2 linked regions of the Idiomarina loihiensis L2TR genome follow. The protein of the gene in region 1 interacts with the protein of each later gene in a pairwise test. Links are inferred from orthologs where the notes say so. Each region holds a gene or a part of one and is shown on either strand. Other genes may lie near its edges. The genes, in order: ung and ndk.

Region 1 (8,634 bases):
AGCTGAGCCAGCAGCTCTCCGTCAGGGTCATTGATACTGTTGTAGTCGTGCAAAAAATTACTGCCGATGGTATCAGCCGAGGTTAGCCGATCAGCCTGTCCGAAAAATAAGACGTTGTTGTCAGCCAGCCCCCATTCCGGGCGTAGTTCAGCCCAATGGCCGGAACGTGTTTTACGGTCTTTTTCTGACTCGCCGCAGGCCTGGGTTAGCTTTTCTGTTGCTGCGCGGAACACTTGTTTGACGCTGTCCGGAACAGTATTGGACAGCCAGATAACCTTATCGGTTACGGTTTCATGCATAGCGGAATGGAACTGAGTAGCGTCGGGAATAGCAACGCCCTGCTCGCGTAAATGCTCACGAATATTCTGATTATTAAGCAGCCGTACTAACACCCGGGCACTTAACGCACCGGTTTGACCACCGCAGGCGCCACAGTTAAGTCCTGCTCGTTGAGCATTGTTGCTGTGATGCGATCCATGCCCGACCAGCACAATATGCCTCGCGAAGCGGGTAAACTGCATTCCGGCCAGAGCCTGCTGACAAATGCCCACCAGCGATTCCATTGACGCCTCGCCGTTGTGCTCACAAATGCTGCCGTCGGCAATATACGCATTATTAGCCGTAGCCAGTTGTCCGGGCACACCAGTGAGTAAGGACTTCAGTTTACTTAACCCCAGCGCCTCTACGCCGCTAAACATGGAGACCGGCGCATTGAACATATTGCTTAATAAGGAACCAACCGATTGCTTACGCGCCGGTGCTTTAATGTAGTACGCCGGTTGCAGTAACCCCGGTACATGAGGAACATCGCGACCTTTGCGCTGAATGGCCAGCGGCACACCGAAGAACCCGGCAAAGCCTTTGCTTTGTACGTAGCTGCCCAGGCTTTTTCCGGCCTGTTCAAGCGCACGACGATAACGCTCTGAGCGCACGTCGATACAAAACACTGCCTGCACGTCCGGCGCGTTGCTCTCTTCTACTGTGTCGGATTTAAACTGCAACCTGTTTAGCTGCGAGCGTTCGTAAGCCGCCTGCCATTGCCACAATAAGCTGTTGTGCTGCTCAATATGAGCCACCTGCCCTTCACAATTTTCAACTTGTGCGCTAAGCGCCTGCTGCAGCTGCTGATAAACCTTAGTATTGGTGCGCTCGGCCAGCTGCCACAGAATATATTCCCAGGCCAGCCGAATGCACAGCAGTTCGAATACCCACTGGCTGTCCTGACGAGCGTCCTGATAGGAAAATGCCGCGGCCCAACCCCATAAGTCACTGATAAGCGCCTGGCTGTAACAGCGTAGAGCGTAATCTGACGCGTCACTTAAAAAGTTGTCATGGCACACTTGAATAAGCTTGTGTGGGTCATCCGGCAATTGTGCGAACAATTCGGTGAGTTCAGCCTCGTCCATTAAGGTTTCAATGCCGCGATCGGCACGCGAAATAGTCAGCCAATGCTGATACAACGAACTGTCTTTACCGGCCTGCTGAAAGCGGGTTGGAAACTGCATGAATAAGCCACAGGTTTGACTAATTTGCAGCACCACCTCGTCGTTCCAGCGCATTTTGCGGCGGCGCCGCGTGTATTTGTCCACCAACCGGCTGAGGTTACGCCACTGCGGCAGTTGCGCTTTTAGCAGGGAGCGCTGCTCCAGCTCGTTTACCATTTTGTTGGTGACCAGCGCTGCGTCTATTCGGTTTTGCTGCCATTGTTGCCAGTAAAAGTCCGGGCTCATGAGCAAACGTGTTCCGGCACTGTAACGCCAGTGCGCAGCAACACCGGCTACCGGCTGTTGGCGGTAATGCCAGAAGGGGTTAACCGCTATCCACTGAGACAACGGCCACTGCGGCGCAATGGCTTTACTCACCTGCCCGGCAATAGTCGCTAAACGATTCGCTGTGCTCATGAGTGTTTCTCCCGCTGAATGCGACCCTGCCGCTGATAGTAATGAATGGGGTGGCTGGGCCAGAGCCACAGCACCAGCCGCGTTAACCATTCGTCTAGATACAACCCGGCGTTTAGGGTAATAAACCAGCGCTGGCTAAGCCGATGCGATGGCGTGTGATGCACCAGCCAATAAGTAAAGGCGAAGACGTTGAACATAAGGGTTACCGCGGGTTCCAGCCAGACACTGCTGAACGGTGGCTGCGGCTCAATAACCTGATGCGCCAACGCACCCAGCAAAAGGTAAACTACGACAGTTAACGCCGACACCGCAATTCGCAGCAGCTTCTGATGCAGATTCATCCATAAGGTGGTGAGCGCCATGGCGAGTAACGCCGACGGAAGCCATTTAGGGTTACCGAGAAACCACCAGCAGGCGGCGGCAATAATGCCCTGAAACGCTATAAAGACAACACCAATACGCCACAACGACCGGGCCTGAGGCTGCTTTATTATTGCGACTTCGCTTACCGACAAAAACGCATAGGCTTTATAAACCGAGTGCGCCACCAGATGCAGTAAAGCTAAGTCGTAATAACCCAGACCAATTTCCAGCAGCATAAGCCCCATTTGCGCGCTGGTAGACCAGGCTAAACGCACTTTTATGCTAATGCGGGTGGCCATAATAAGGGCGGCAAAGCAGCACGACGCCGCCGACACCAGACACAGCAGCCATACGGCCGGCGCGCTGTTACTCCATAGTGGTACGGTTGCCAGCAGCAAAAAACCGCCCAGGTTAATAATGCCGGCATGCAGTAAAGCAGAAACCGGGGTTGGTGCTTCAACCACCTGAATGAGCCAGCCGTGCAAGGGTAGCTGGGCGCATTTAATGAGAGCCGCCATAACCAGACACAGCGCGGCAATGTGCTGAGAAAGGTGCGTGGGGGCAGTGCCGAACTGCTGCAAAACCGTGTCCAGCTGCAGACTGCCGGTGGTTAAGTACATAATAATAAACGCCGTGCCCAGAAAGGTTTCGGAGCAGCGTGCCAGAATGAATTTTTTGTGCGCAGCCAGTACGGCGCGGTCGCGTTCGGGGTAGAACATAAGCAGGCTGTGCAACTGCAGGCTTATTGCCATCCAGGCGGCGAAAAAGACAATAAGGTTATTGCTGACAATAAGAATGAAGACCGCTATAAGGCAGCCAACCAGCTTGGTGACGAATGAGCGGCGGCGCGGATCCAGCCGGAAATTTCTGAAGGCGTAACGCGTAACGACCCATGCTAATACTGCAACCAGCACCAGTAAAACCGGTCGTATGCCCGATAGTGTCAACCATTCCGCCATGAATGCGCCTCGTGTGTCTTGTTTGGAGCAATTATGGGTGCTGGCTTGATGTTAAGTAAAATAGATATAAACTATAAATTCATTCGTTTTAAGTGAACGGTTGGTGAGCCCGATGAATTATAAGCACCTTTATTACTTTTGGCACGTGGCAGAAAACGGGCATTTAACCCAAACCGCGCAAAAGCTTCATGTGTCGCAGTCGGCGTTGTCGGCGCAGATAAAACAACTGGAAGAGTGGCTGGGTACGCCGCTGTTTGAGCGCACAGGGCGTAAGTTGGTACTGACTCAGGCCGGATACATTGCGCGCCAGTATGCCGACCGAATTTTTCACGAAGGTGAGAACCTGGTTAACCAGCTAAAGCAAGGCATGGACGGCAGTGATTTGGTTGTGCGCATTGGTCATGCCTCGACTATGTCGCGTAACTTTGTGGAAGCTTTTATTCACGAGCTGGTGCATCAGCAGGACGTTCAGTACCGGCTGCATTCTATGACGCCGGATCAGTTATTTAATGAGCTGGCGGATCATCAAATTGATATTGCGCTGGCCAATACCAGTGTGCGCGGCAGCGACAAGCAATTGTGGCAGAGCCGTTTACTGGCGAGGCAGCCGGTGTCTGTTATTGGGCCACCGGGTCGTGACATTGAGCAGTTAACCGATGTGGCTTTGCGCAATAATAACTGGGTGTTACCGCCGGAAAATATGCCGCTGCGGGCGGCGTTCGATATGCTCAGTGCGGAATACAACTGGCAACCGCGGGTGCTGGCCGAGGCCGACGATATGGCGATGCTGCGGCTGTTAGCCAGGGATACCGGCGCGCTGGCGGTGATTCCGGACGTTGTGGTTCGGGACGAGTTGACCAGCGGGCAATTGAAACGCTATTTAACTCTGCCCAATGTGTTCGAGCATTTTTACGCCATAACCCTGAAGCGCCCATTCGAACACCCCATGGTCGCCAAGCTGCTGCAACGGTTTGTTTAATGTTACGTGAACTACACCCACCGAATGGGCTGGCGGCCGTGTTGCTGTAAATAATCGTTGGTTTTGCGGAAATGGTTGGCGTCGAAGAACCCGCGATGTGCTGACAGCGGCGATGGATGCGGTGCGGTCAGTATGCAATGTTTGTTGCCGTCAATAAGCGGTATTTTCTTCTGCGCATGCGAGCCCCAGAGCAAAAACACCACATGATCGGTTGCGTCCGACACCTTGCTGATAACGGTATCGGTGAAGGTTTCCCAGCCCCAGCTGGCATGACTGTGCGCATTACCCTGCTCTACCGTAAGTACCGTATTCAGCAACAACACACCCTGCTCGGCCCAACTGGTTAAATCGCCATGCTGTGGCAATACCGTGTCCGGGTAGTCTATGGCTATGGCTTTAAACATGTTACGCAGCGACGGCGGAAACTTGACGCCTTCGGGTACCGAGAAACTCAAACCATGCGCCTGACCGGGGCCGTGGTATGGGTCCTGTCCCAGAATAACCACTTTAATGTTTTCCGGGTCGGTGAGCTTAAGTGCGTTGAAGACGTCTTCTTTGGGCGGATACACTACGGTTTCCTGCCGCGCCTGCTCTACCCGCTGCCACAGCTGCTGAAAATAAGGCTTCTGCTTTTCTTCGGCTAAAAGAGTGCTCCAGGGCATGGTCTTATTCCTTTGTTTTGTGTCAGGCTACAACTCCTGATAACTCAACTGTTTTACGTCAACTTCGCTTAATAATTTAGCCAATGGTGCTGAAAAATGCTCGGGTGTTTTCTGCTCCAGCTTCACGGCCATAACATTCTGTTTGTTGCTCAACCAGCGGATGGTAAACAAGGTTGAGCTGACGTCACCGACATAAGTACAGGACTCGGGAAACTGCGGCAGCAGCAACTCAAACCCAACCCGATTGTCGATATGCACCAGCTCCGGATGCTTTTGTTTAAAGTGCTCAATATAGTTTGACCGCGGGTGAGCTTTTAACGCTATGCGGCTTTTCTCGGTCTTGCGGCTGAAAATATCCACCATTCTGTCGAGGTGTTCATTCACGTCTTTATAGAAAGAATCACCCGTTAATATAATAACGTAATCGACATTCTTTAACGGCTCTATGTCAATATCCGCCAGCGCCAGCAGGTTCTTATTAAACTCATCGAACTCGGGCAGTTTAAACGCCTCTTTTGAAATAGGCTCAACTTTCTTGTTCCGCAAAACCGGGTGTATCAACTCTGGGAAAGTTGCGTGAATGGTCGATATCCACTTAGACGCACCTATCATCTGCGGACTGCTCCACCACATACCGTAAGCCAGCTTCTTCAATAAAGGGTCGACGTAGTTGTGCACAAAGCTGTGCATGTGCCGGTGCCCCAAATAGGTTTGGGTTCCTTCATCCAGATAATGGCCTTCGGCACTGTTTTTCCCGCGGTTCGCCAGGTGCATAGTGTACTGAAACTCAACGCTTCGGTCAGAGCCGGTATAAACCCGCGACGGCGGCAGTTCTGCAACCAGATTGGCCAACCTTTTTAGTCGTGCTTTACGCTTACTGAGCTTACTTTTTACGTGCGCATCGCTAAAGCTAATAACGGTTTCAAAAATAGAGCTGTTTTCCAGCGCCTGAGTAAATAACAGACGATTGCTTTCAAGGTAGTAATCGATAACCGCAACGTTAACATCGTCTTTATGACTCAGGGCCGTAGTGACACTGAACAGCAAGTGCAGAGGCGATGAAATAAAATAGTAATTAACTTTTTTCACGTTTGTCCCAGTCTACAAAAACTTTTTGCTTGGATATTGCCCAGAACGCTTCCGATCGCAAGGTACTGATAAAGCCCTCTGCGCTATTGCCATCACCAAATTCCGACGAAGGCTCGAAGCGTTTGGTTTTAAAGGTTTTTATGGCTTCTAAAATAGCCGGAGTCTGCTCTTCTACGTTTAAGATAGACTCGGCTGTAGCCCGGCTTTGCTGTCTGCTGCCCAGGTTAATAGTGGGTATGCCGTAAAACGGCGCTTCGCGAACGCCAGCGCTTGAATTACCGATGATCATATTGGCGTTTTTCAGCAGCACCAGAAAGTACTCGAACCGAATACTGGGGTAAATGCGAAAACGCGGATGGTTCTCGCAGCGCTTTAACTCCGCCAGAATGGTGTCGGTGCCGTGGTCGTTATTGGGGTACACCACCACAAAGTTTTCATCACTTTCCAGCATGGCATCAACAGTCGATTTGATATTCGACTCCAGCGACTCAAGCTCGGTGGTCACCGGGTGGTACATAAACACCGAGTAGTCTTTAAACGCAATGTCGTACTTTTCTTTTACAGTCTCCAGCGAAGGCAAATTCGGTGAATTCATCACGTCGAGGTCGGGTGAGCCGATGGTAAAAATGGACGACTTCGCCTCGCCCAGCTGCACCAGTCGCTCCTGCGCTTCGCTGTTAGACACAAAGTGCGTGTGCGCCATTTTGGATATGGAGTGACGAATAAGCTCGTCAATGGTGCCCGACACCTCGCCGCCTTCAATATGAGCCACTAGAATGTTGTTCAGGCTACCCACAATGGCACCAGCCATGGCTTCTACCCGGTCGCCGTGAACCACAATCACATCCGGGTTATTCTCGTGAATGTAGTCCGACAAACCGGTAATGGTTTTAGCCAGAACCACGTCCATGGTGTCGTTTTTGGTCTGGTTAATGTACTTATAGCTGGAAGCTATTTTCAGGCGCTCGACTTCTATGGAAGTCATGCCGTAGCGGGACATCATGTGCATGCCGGTAATAAACAGCTGAACTTCAAACTCGTCCGCTTTATCGGTGACTTCAATTAAACTTTTCAGTTTGCCAAAGTCGGCACGGGTACCGGTTACGAAAAGCACCTTCTTTTTCATTACTGAACATCCTCAGAGCGCAGTTGAACATCGTTTTCAATGTCTTGTGCGGCGGTTTTACCCATTAAGTTTTCGTAGTCGTCTGCCAGGAACTGACCGGTTCCCGGACGTTTAACCCATAAATTGTCCTGGCTAAAGGTTTCACCTTTTTTAATGGGCTTAATGGTCACAACGCTGGCGTAGGCAAAGTCGATGGTTACCTGCTCTTCAGCTACTGCGCCTTTCTGGCCGCCGCGCATGGCTTTCATGCGCTTGGACTCCTGAATTAACGAACGGCACTCTTCGGTGTCCATAGAGCAGTTAATGTCCGGTCCGGTACGCTGTTTGTGGTCGGTAAAGTGACGCTCCAGAATAGAGGCACCAACGGCTACGGCGCCCAGGCAGGCTAGATTATCAATACTGTGGTCAGACAAACCGACAACCGCGTCGTCAAAAGCGTCCTGCAACTGGTTCATAGCACCTAAACGGATTAAGTTATCCGGCGTTGGGTACACGTTGGTGCAATGCAACAGCGCATACTGCACGCCGTGCTTACGGAAAATATCAACGGCTTTAGCAATAGACGGAATGTCGTTCATGCCGGTGCTGAGAATAATGGGCTTTTTGTACGAAGCGACAAGCTCCAGCAACGGATAGTTGTTACATTCGCCAGAGCCAATTTTATAGGCTTCAACACCCATGCGCTCTAAACGCTCGGCGGCGGCGCGGGAAAACGGCGTACTGATGAATATGGCGCCTTTGCTTTCAACGTATTCTTTCAGCTTGGTTTCGTCTTCTTCGTTCAGCGCGCAACGTTCCATAATTTCGTAGATAGACACGTCGGCATTGCCCGGAATGACTTTCTTCGCGTCGGCGCTCATTTCGTCTTCAACCACGTGAGTCTGGTGCTTAATAATTTCAGCGCCCGCAGAGACTGCAGCGTCGACCATTTCATAAGCGGTTTCCAGGCTGCCTTCGTGGTTAATGCCTATTTCAGCTACCACAACCGGGTCGTGGTCGTAGCCAATTTCGCGTGAGCCAATTTTCATTACTGGGTGTTTTTCCGGGGTGTTAGCCATGTTGTGTTTTCTCCATAATCTGTTCGGCAAGTTGCAGGTCACTTGCTCTGTCAATGTCGACAGACGCCTCTTCGCTCATAATGTAAGGGTAGACATTTTGGCGCGGAATACCGCCGCCAGCTTCGAAGGCTGCTGTACTAAATATATAAATGGCACCGTTGGGATGAACGGTACGGGGAAGATCCTGACGACGCATATAAGGCGCGTCCAGGCTCAAAAGACCGGATAGTGACCCGTCTGAATTCAATTTGTAAGCTTTTGCAGCAGAATGCACCGGTTCAATAACACTTAAAACGCAGCTGGCGTCGCTGTCTGCATAAATACGGTAGGCTTCGTCAATATGCTGTGCCGACCTTAACGGCGACGTAGGTTGCAGCAGCGTTACGCTGTTAAGGTTAAGTGACTGCTTTTTTAAGTAATTAATGGCGTGTGCAATAACTGGTTCGCTGCTGGTGTCGTCCTGTGCCAGCTCCGCCGGGCGCGGAATAACCTGAGCT
Region 2 (8,418 bases), 1.6 Mb from region 1 along the record:
CAGTGTTAATAACATCGAATTCTTGTCTGGAACAACTTGGGCAGGCAATAAAGTTGATACCCCGCGCGCGAATACGCAGTGACTTTAATATATCAAAACCCACTTTAATTTCTTCAACCGGATCGGCAGCAAGGGACACCCGCAACGTGTCGCCAATACCTTCAGCCAGCAACATGCCTAAACCAACTGACGACTTCACCGCACCGCTGCGCTTACCACCGGCTTCTGTAATGCCTAAGTGCAAAGGCTGATCAATTTTTTGTGCCAGTAAGCGATACGATTCAACGGCTAAAAATACATCGGAAGCTTTAACGCTGACTTTAAAATCGTAAAAGTCCAGCTTATAGAGAATATTGACATGCCGCATTGCGGATTCAACTAACGCCTCAGCTGTCGGTTCTCCGTATTTTTCTTGCAGATCTTTTTCTAGTGAACCGCCATTAACCCCAATACGAATTGGAATGTTACGTTCACGTGCTGCATCGACTACGGCTTTAATTCTGTCTTCGTGACCAATATTGCCCGGATTAATACGTAGGCAATCCGCGCCATATTCGGCAACTTTAAGCGCAATACGGTAATCAAAATGAATGTCAGTAACTAAAGGCACTGGGCTGCGCTGCTTTATTTGCTTAAAAGCTTCGGCGGCTTCCATTGTTGGTACAGACACACGAACAATATCGGCACCAGCTTGAGCCAGCGCTTCGATTTGCGCTACGGTCGCATCAACATCGGTTGTTTCAGTATTTGTCATGGACTGCACAGCAATCGGTGCGCCATCGCCAATAGGCACATTACCTACATACAAGCGGCGTGAAGGACGGCGTTTAATTGGATTTTCGTGCATCATAACCTTAAATTGACCTCTACTGCTCTTCTGACGGTACGGTAAAGCGCGCGACACGACCAGTCCGGAACTGGTCCATATTAAAGGCATTACCGTTAAAGCTGACATTAACAGCTTCAGGTTTACACAGTGTTACTGAAAAAGGCGCTTCGCCAGGGACTGGCATACGGTAGCCTGCAGCTTTTACACCAACAGCCTGAGTTTCACCGGAAGCATCATCAATTTTAACCCAGCATTCTTCATTAAACTCTAACACCAGGCTGGCTGAAACCGCTTCTGGTTGCGGCGACGGCTCAACAGCTTCTGACTCGACCGAAGTTTCAGCTTGGTTATCTGTCTGCTCGGCAGTTTCAGTTGGTAACTCTTGGGTATCGTTAACATCATTAGCCGCCGAATCAGTGTTAGCGGCCTGCGATTCGTCGTTATTCTCGTTGTCATTCTCGCCGCTTTCACTAACGGGTTCTTGTACCGACTCGACCGCAACATTCGTGTCATCAGCTTCAACTTCTGACTCTAATATAGCTTCATCTTCATTCGGCGCAATTTGTGGCTCTGTCGGCTGGTTTGAAATTTCAATATCACCGACGTTATCAGCTTCATCATCAGTATTTACCGGAGAAACTTCTGAACTTTCCTGCGTGCCAGTTTCGCCTTCACTAAAACCAAGATCCGGCTCTTGCCACCACCAAATAACCAAGGCCACAACAATAATGATAACCACATAAGTAATTAACATTAAGCGGTTGTCGCTTTCTTCATGCTTTTTACGTCTTGAGAAGCTCTGCATCTGGCTGCTTTCAACTTCTTTATAGCCTCTGGCTTTATAAGCCTCAAACAGCTCGGTATCGTCTAAATCAAGCAGTTTGGCGTAAGAGCGTAAATAACCTTTAATAAAGGTTGCCGTAGAGAAAGTTGAATAATCATCGGCTTCCAGTAATTCAATAATCTGCTTTCGCAAACGCAACTGGTCTGCAACCTCGCGTTGCTCTAAACCTTTAGCTTCACGGGCTTCTCTCAGAATTTCACCAGGACCTTTACTCGGCTTTTGCTCTGTTTCTTGTGCCGCTTCCGATTCTGGCTTTTTGTTATCTTGTGTTGATTCGTTTTCAGCAGTCATGATTGTAAGGGGTTTCCCTGTTATGGTTGAGCTGCGTCGTGACCTACCCGAGCCAGACATTCGGCTTTATTGGCCTCAGCTCTGGCATGATGTGGATACACTGGATCCAATGTCACTTTATCAAAATACCTGAGTGCTTTTTCCCAGTCACCAGCCACACACAGTGCAACCGCATAGTTATTGTACAATGCACCGCTCATAGGTTGCCATGATAATGTCTGTTGGTAAAGTGACAAAGCAGAATCAACGTCATTTGTCGCTAAATACCATTGCCCTAAGGCAAGATTGGCATCCAGAGACCGGGGATTGTTCGTCAATGCGGTTTGCAAATGCGGATGCGCAAGCTTCAATTTCCCTTGCGCCAAATAAGCAAGTCCAAGCTGCAACCGTACATCATTACCCACAGATACCGACTGTTCAGGGTTAGCGGTACAACCATATAGCGCTGCGGCTATCAATAATAAAGCGGTTCGCATTATCACACTCCTTGTGCCTGCGATTCTGTTAATTTACGTGGTCTTTACAGCTATTGCTTCCCCACCACGCTGTTTCTGCTGACGTTTCAGTATACGTTTTGTACGATCGATGACATCGCCCACTAATTGCCCGCAAGCTGCATCGATATCATCCCCACGAGTCTTCCGTACCATTACCGTCAAACCGTACTCCATAAGCACTTTGGCAAAACGGTCAATTCGCGAGTTACTGGAGCGTCCGTAGTCCGAACCCGGGAAAGGATTAAATGGAATAAGATTAATTTTACTCGGGGTATCTTTTAAGGTTTTTGCCAGCGCATGTGCCTGATCGGTTGAATCGTTCACATGGTCCAGCATGACATACTCTACCGTTACTTTACGCTGAGCTTTTGACTGCTCAACATAACGACGGCTGGATGCCAGAAATTCTTCAATATTGTACTTCTTATTAATAGGTACAATCTCGTTGCGCAACTCATCGTCTGGCGCGTGCAACGAAATAGCCAACATCACATCAATGCGTTCACGCAGTTTTTCCAACGCAGGAACAACACCTGAAGTACTTAACGTAACGCGGCGTTTGGATAAACCGAAACCCAGGTCATCTAACATTAGCTCCATTGCCGGAACTACATTGTTTAAGTTAAGCAAAGGTTCCCCCATGCCCATCATAACCACGTTCGTTACGGGTTTAATTCCGGTCTTGCCATAAGCCCCTAACAGCTGATTCACCCGCCATACCTGACCGATGATTTCTGCCACACTGAGGTTACGGTTAAAGCCTTGAGCCCCGGTTGAGCAGAAAGTGCATTCTAATGCACAACCAACCTGAGAAGACACGCACAAAGTAGCGCGATCACCCTCGGGTATCCATACTGTTTCCACGTCCTGACCGTCAAACAGGGTCATGGCGAACTTAATCGTACCGTCCGATGACTGCTGCTGTTCGCGAACTTCAGGCGCGCGTATTTCAGCGACTTGCTTGAGCTTTTCACGCAAGGCTTTATTAAGATTGGTCATCTCATCAAAGTCATCGACACAAAAGTGATACAGCCACTTCATTACTTGTTCAGCACGAAATGGTTTCTCACCCATTTCACGAAAGAACTCTTTAATTCCCTCACGATTCAGGTCGAGTAAGTTCACTTTTTTATCTATTGCGTTGGTCATAAAGCTCCGGTTTTCTGATGCAGCCTGACGTTTCCGTCAGGCTCTCACCTGATGCAATAGCATCAGGCTACATTCGAATACAGTCTTAGCGAGTGCGCTGGCAAACTTCTTCGTCGCTGAAGAAGTAAGAGATTTCACGTGCAGCAGATTCAGTTGCATCTGAACCATGTACCGCATTTTCGTCTATAGTTTCAGCATAGTCGGCACGAATAGTTCCTGCCAGTGCTTCTGCAGGATTCGTAGCACCCATGATGTCGCGGTTCTTACGTACAGCGTCTTCACCTTCAAGAACCTGAACAACGATAGGGCCTGAAGTCATGAATTCAACCAAAGCGCCAAAGAAAGGACGTTCTTTGTGTTCTGCGTAGAAACCTTCTGCCTGTTCTTTGCTTAAGTGCATCATTTTAGCACCAACAATGCGAAGACCAGCAGATTCAAAACGGTTATAGATAGCGCCGATTAAGTTTTTTGCAACTGCATCAGGCTTGATAATTGATAGAGTGCGCTCTAAAGCCATGGTTATAAACTCCAATAAAATTAAGGGATAAATCAGTCGCGCGGATTATACGTGAGATCGGCGCAGAAATCGAATACCCAGTGATTGTTTTTTCATTCATTCTCAGCTAGGATGAGAGAACTTATATAGCCATATAGACGTCTATTTGACGATAAGGAGTTCTGACATGGCGAACAATGAATATGAACAAGCCACTCTTGGTGGGGGTTGCTTCTGGTGTGTTGAGTCAGCCTTCCTTCAGGTAAAAGGCATTCAGTCGGTTAAATCGGGCTACACTGGCGGGCATACCATCGATCCAACTTACGAGCAGGTTTGCAGTGGCGAAACAGGACATGCCGAAGTTGCACAACTCCAGTACGATCCAGAGCAGATCTCTTACCGTCAAATCTTAGAAATCTTTTTCACTTTGCACGATCCAACTCAGGTGAATCGTCAGGGTAACGATGTGGGTACTCAATATCGCACATCAATTTTTTATCATAACGACGCGCAAAAACGTGAAGCGGAAAGTATTATTGCGGAACTTGAAGCCGATGCAGCATTTGCAGCTCCTATCGTAACGGAAGTGACTGAGTTAGGGACTTTTTACCCGGCAGAGAATTACCACGAAAACTACTACGCCAGAAACCCGGAAAACCCGTATTGTCAGGCGGTAATTTCACCGAAGCTGGCTAAGTTCCGTAAAACCTTTGCTGGCCTGCTTAAGGACTAAGCAGCGCCTCTTAAGGTTCCGATAGTGCGGTGGATAAGCTCTACCGCACTATCGATATCTGCTTCGGACGTGTAACGCCCAATACTAAAGCGCAATGAACTCATTGCCAGCTCATGTTCAACGCCTAATGCTCTTAACACATACGAGGGTTCAACACTGGCCGACGTACAGGCCGAGCCCGATGAGAGCGCAAGATCTTTTAACGCCATTAGCAACAGTTCACCATCAACTCCGGCAAAACTGATGTTAGTAATATGCGGAACCCGTTGCTGGTCAGAGCCATTCAAAGTTACACCTTCTAACTGGCTAACCCCTTTCCATAGTCGCTGACGCAAGTTTTCAATTCGTGCGGGCTCCAGTTCCAGCTCGTTAAGAGCCAGTTCCGCCGCTACACCCATACCGACAATTTGGTGAGTTGGTAACGTGCCTGAGCGCATGCCACGCTCATGACCCCCGCCATGCATTTGCGCCAGCAGCCGAACTCGCGGAGTGCGGCGTACATACAATGCGCCAATACCTTTAGGGCCATACATCTTGTGCGCAGAAAGTGACATTAAATCAACAGGTAACGTGACCATATTCATCGGAAGTTTTCCGGCGGCCTGTGCAGCATCAACATGAAATATTGTGCCATTTTCACGGCACAATTGACCTATAGTGGTTATATCCTGAAGCACACCTATTTCGTTATTAACCAGCATTACGCTCACTAACACCGTATCTTCGCGCAAGGCTGAGCGGAACAAATCCATATCCAGCAAGCCGTCTGTTCCGACATCCAGATACGTCACTTCAAAGCCTTCTTTTTCCAGCTGCGCACAGGTATCTAAAACCGCTTTGTGCTCGGTTTTAAGTGTAATAACGTGTTTGCCTTTATCTGAGTAATACTGAGCTGCGCCTTTTATGGCGAGGTTATCTGACTCAGTCGCACCTGAGGTAAAAACAATTTCGCGCGCGTCGGCATTAATAAGGTCAGCAACCTGATTCCGGGCAATATCGACAGCTTCTTCTGCCTGCCAGCCGTACTTATGCGAACGCGATGCCGGGTTACCAAACAAGCCATCCTGCGTTAAACATCCCATCATTTTTTCTGCTACAACAGGGTCTACCGGCGTGGTTGCAGCATAATCAAAATAAAGAGGTAACTTAGACACTTGCTTGCTCCTGACAACTTAAAGGCAATATTATAGGTGAGAGTTTAACTTAATCTCTTCTTCACTGTGGTTATGCAACGCATTCTGCCTATTCAGAACGTCACCGACGTCCTCTTTCTTCATCAACTCGGCCAGCGTAATACCGTCGAGAAAGTCGGATATTCTGTCGCTTAACCCTTCCCACAAAGAGTGGGTCAAACAACGTTCGCCGCCCTGACAGTTAGCTTTACCCTGACAACGTGTTGCATCAATTGACTCGTCTACCGCGTGAATAACGGCACCAACAGAAATATCGTTTGCGGCACAGCCCAGACGATAACCACCACCGGGACCTCGCACACTGTCCACCAACCCATGCTTACGTAAGCGCGAAAACAACTGCTCTAAATACGACAGAGATATTCCCTGACGCTCAGAAATATCCGCTAACGGCACGGGACCATTTGCCGTAAAAAGCGCAACGTCCAGCATAGCTGTTACTGCGTATCGACCTTTTGACGTCAGGCGCATGGTGGTTTCCTCTGCTGTTTAATTCATCGTTAATGTATTGAGATTCTACATTCCCGACTATTTTAGTCAAGTATTACCCGTTGATTTGTCCACAGAGGCTAAGATGCCACGTAAAATATTAATTTCATTTTCTTCCGGGCGGGCTCGGTTAAATAAACGACGCAATTTCGTCATGACTTGTCCGGGGTGCTGAGGAACAATGAACCCAGTCTGACCCAGAGTCTTTTCAAGATGCTCATAAAACCGTTCTAAATCTTCAGCGCGCGGGTACTCCGGTAAATTTTCCGGAGCGCGTTGTTTCGATTCAAGCCACTGCATGCGTAATTCATAACTCACAGTCTGCACCGCCATAGCCAGATTCAGTGAACTGTAATCGGGGTTAGTTGGTATGTGTAAGTGAAACTGACTTTGCTGTAGCTCTTCGTTGGTTAATCCACTGTTTTCACGGCCAAATACCAGAGCAACCTGATGCTGGCTGGTCTCCTCCAATACTTTTGCCGCACACTCTCGCGGGCCTAGCAGCGGCCAGTCTAAAGTTCGATTCCGGGCACTGGTGGCAATAACCAGACCACAGTCGGCAATCGCCTCCTGCAAAGTATCCACAATAGTCGCCGACGCCAGAATATCGGTTGCGCCAGCGGCCAACGCCGATGCGTGACTGTCAGGCTCCTGCACAGGGTCGACTAAGGTTAGTTTAGACAACCCCATAGTCTTCATGGCACGGGCGACAGAGCCTATGTTTCCGGTATGAGACGTATTCACCAGAACAATACGAATGTTATCAAGCATGGCGTTTCCCTTGAGTTTTTCTCGGCTTATGGAAAAGTTTGGCATGATACCGTAACACTGGTATGATCCGCGACCGAAAATTGTTCTTTTACAGCACAGGTAATTGGTATGCATCCGATGTTAAATATTGCGGTGCGCGCAGCGCGTGCGGCCGGCAAAATTTTAGTTAAAAATTTCGACCAGGGCAGTCCTGTTGAAGCCGAATCAAAAGGTTTGAACGACTGGGTTACTGATATGGATAAAGCCGCAGAGCAGGCTATTATCAACACCATCAAAAAGTCTTACCCTGATCACGGCATCATCGCAGAAGAAAGCGGTACTCAGGCTGGAAAAGAAAACGACTTCCAGTGGGTTATTGATCCGCTAGACGGCACGACCAATTACATGCGCGGTATCCCCCATTTTTGTATCTCTATAGCGTTGCTTCACAAAGGCTCTGTTCAACAGGCCGTTGTTTATGATCCTATGCGCGAAGAATTATTTACCGCTACCCGCGGCGCCGGTGCGCAGCTAAATGGTCGTCGTTTACGTATTTCACCTAAAGTGGAATTAAAAGGCGCTATTTTAGCAACGGGTTTCCCGTTCAAAATGAAAAACCGTTTACCGGAATACCTGGAAATGTTCAGCAAGTTGTTTGAGCACTGTGCCGACGTTCGTCGCGCAGGCGCAGCAGCACTAGATTTAGCTTATGTTGCGGCAGCACGCCACGATGCATTCTGGGAAATGGGTCTTAAGCCCTGGGATATGTTGGCTGGCGAATTATTGGTTCGCGAAGCCGGTGGCATAGTCAGTGACTTTCAGGGTGGCCACAACTACATTCAGTCGGGCAATATAGCAGCCGGTGCGCCAAAAGCATTAAAACAAATGCTGGCACAAATTCGCTAAGCTCTTTCTAAAAACAAGAGCAGTAAGCCCAAAAGCAAAACGCCGTCTGAGCTAACCCAGACGGCGTTCTTTTTTATAGTTCGATTTCTTCTAAATCGAGTTCAAGCGAGTAATCCATATCAGAGAGTTCTTCCCGCAACCGGTACTTCTCTTTTAGTTGTTCTATTTCACGCCATTTACGTTTTGCCGCGCGACCCTTACCAGACTTGTCATTAACCTTTTGCAGTTCTTCTGAATGATC

Evidence for each region.
Region 2: the proteins of ung (region 1) and ndk interact in binary tests that used the Escherichia coli proteins (3 or more experiments, as listed by UniProt). The link is inferred for Idiomarina loihiensis L2TR from one-to-one orthologs.

The regions. Positions count from the first base shown.
Region 1 is NC_006512.1:544,579-553,212, reverse strand. Bases 3,040-5,960 are described here. They hold ung (uracil-DNA glycosylase), read right to left. Parts: upstream 4,865-5,960; coding sequence 4,214-4,864; downstream 3,040-4,213. Other genes in these bases: neuC (UDP-N-acetylglucosamine 2-epimerase), read right to left, coding at 5,940-5,960; IL_RS02645 (polysialyltransferase family glycosyltransferase), read right to left, coding at 4,892-5,953; IL_RS02655 (LysR family transcriptional regulator), read left to right, coding at 3,336-4,202; IL_RS02660 (NADH-quinone oxidoreductase subunit L), read right to left, coding at 3,040-3,223. Also shown: IL_RS02665 (putative inorganic carbon transporter subunit DabA), read right to left, coding at 1-1,901; more of IL_RS02660, read right to left, coding at 1,898-3,039; more of neuC, read right to left, coding at 5,961-7,079; neuB (N-acetylneuraminate synthase), read right to left, coding at 7,079-8,137; IL_RS02630 (cytidylyltransferase domain-containing protein), read right to left, coding at 8,130-8,634. UniProt on the Escherichia coli protein: Excises uracil residues from the DNA which can arise as a result of misincorporation of dUMP residues by DNA polymerase or due to deamination of cytosine.
Region 2 is NC_006512.1:2,177,485-2,185,902, forward strand. What follows is about bases 2,412-5,116. They hold ndk (nucleoside-diphosphate kinase), read right to left. Parts: upstream 4,128-5,116; coding sequence 3,696-4,127; downstream 2,412-3,695. Other genes in these bases: IL_RS10460 (tetratricopeptide repeat protein), read right to left, coding at 2,412-2,440; IL_RS10465 (bifunctional tRNA (adenosine(37)-C2)-methyltransferase TrmG/ribosomal RNA large subunit methyltransferase RlmN), read right to left, coding at 2,474-3,610; msrA (peptide-methionine (S)-S-oxide reductase MsrA), read left to right, coding at 4,294-4,839; IL_RS10480 (IscS subfamily cysteine desulfurase), read right to left, coding at 4,836-5,116. Also shown: ispG (flavodoxin-dependent (E)-4-hydroxy-3-methylbut-2-enyl-diphosphate synthase), read right to left, coding at 1-850; IL_RS10455 (RodZ domain-containing protein), read right to left, coding at 867-1,964; more of IL_RS10460, read right to left, coding at 1,985-2,411; more of IL_RS10480, read right to left, coding at 5,117-5,993; Fe-S cluster assembly transcriptional regulator IscR, read right to left, coding at 6,024-6,503; tRNA (cytosine(32)/uridine(32)-2'-O)-methyltransferase TrmJ, read right to left, coding at 6,570-7,292; suhB (inositol-1-monophosphatase), read left to right, coding at 7,401-8,177; IL_RS13665 (DUF3545 family protein), read right to left, coding at 8,251-8,418. UniProt on the Escherichia coli protein: Major role in the synthesis of nucleoside triphosphates other than ATP. The ATP gamma phosphate is transferred to the NDP beta phosphate via a ping-pong mechanism, using a phosphorylated active-site intermediate.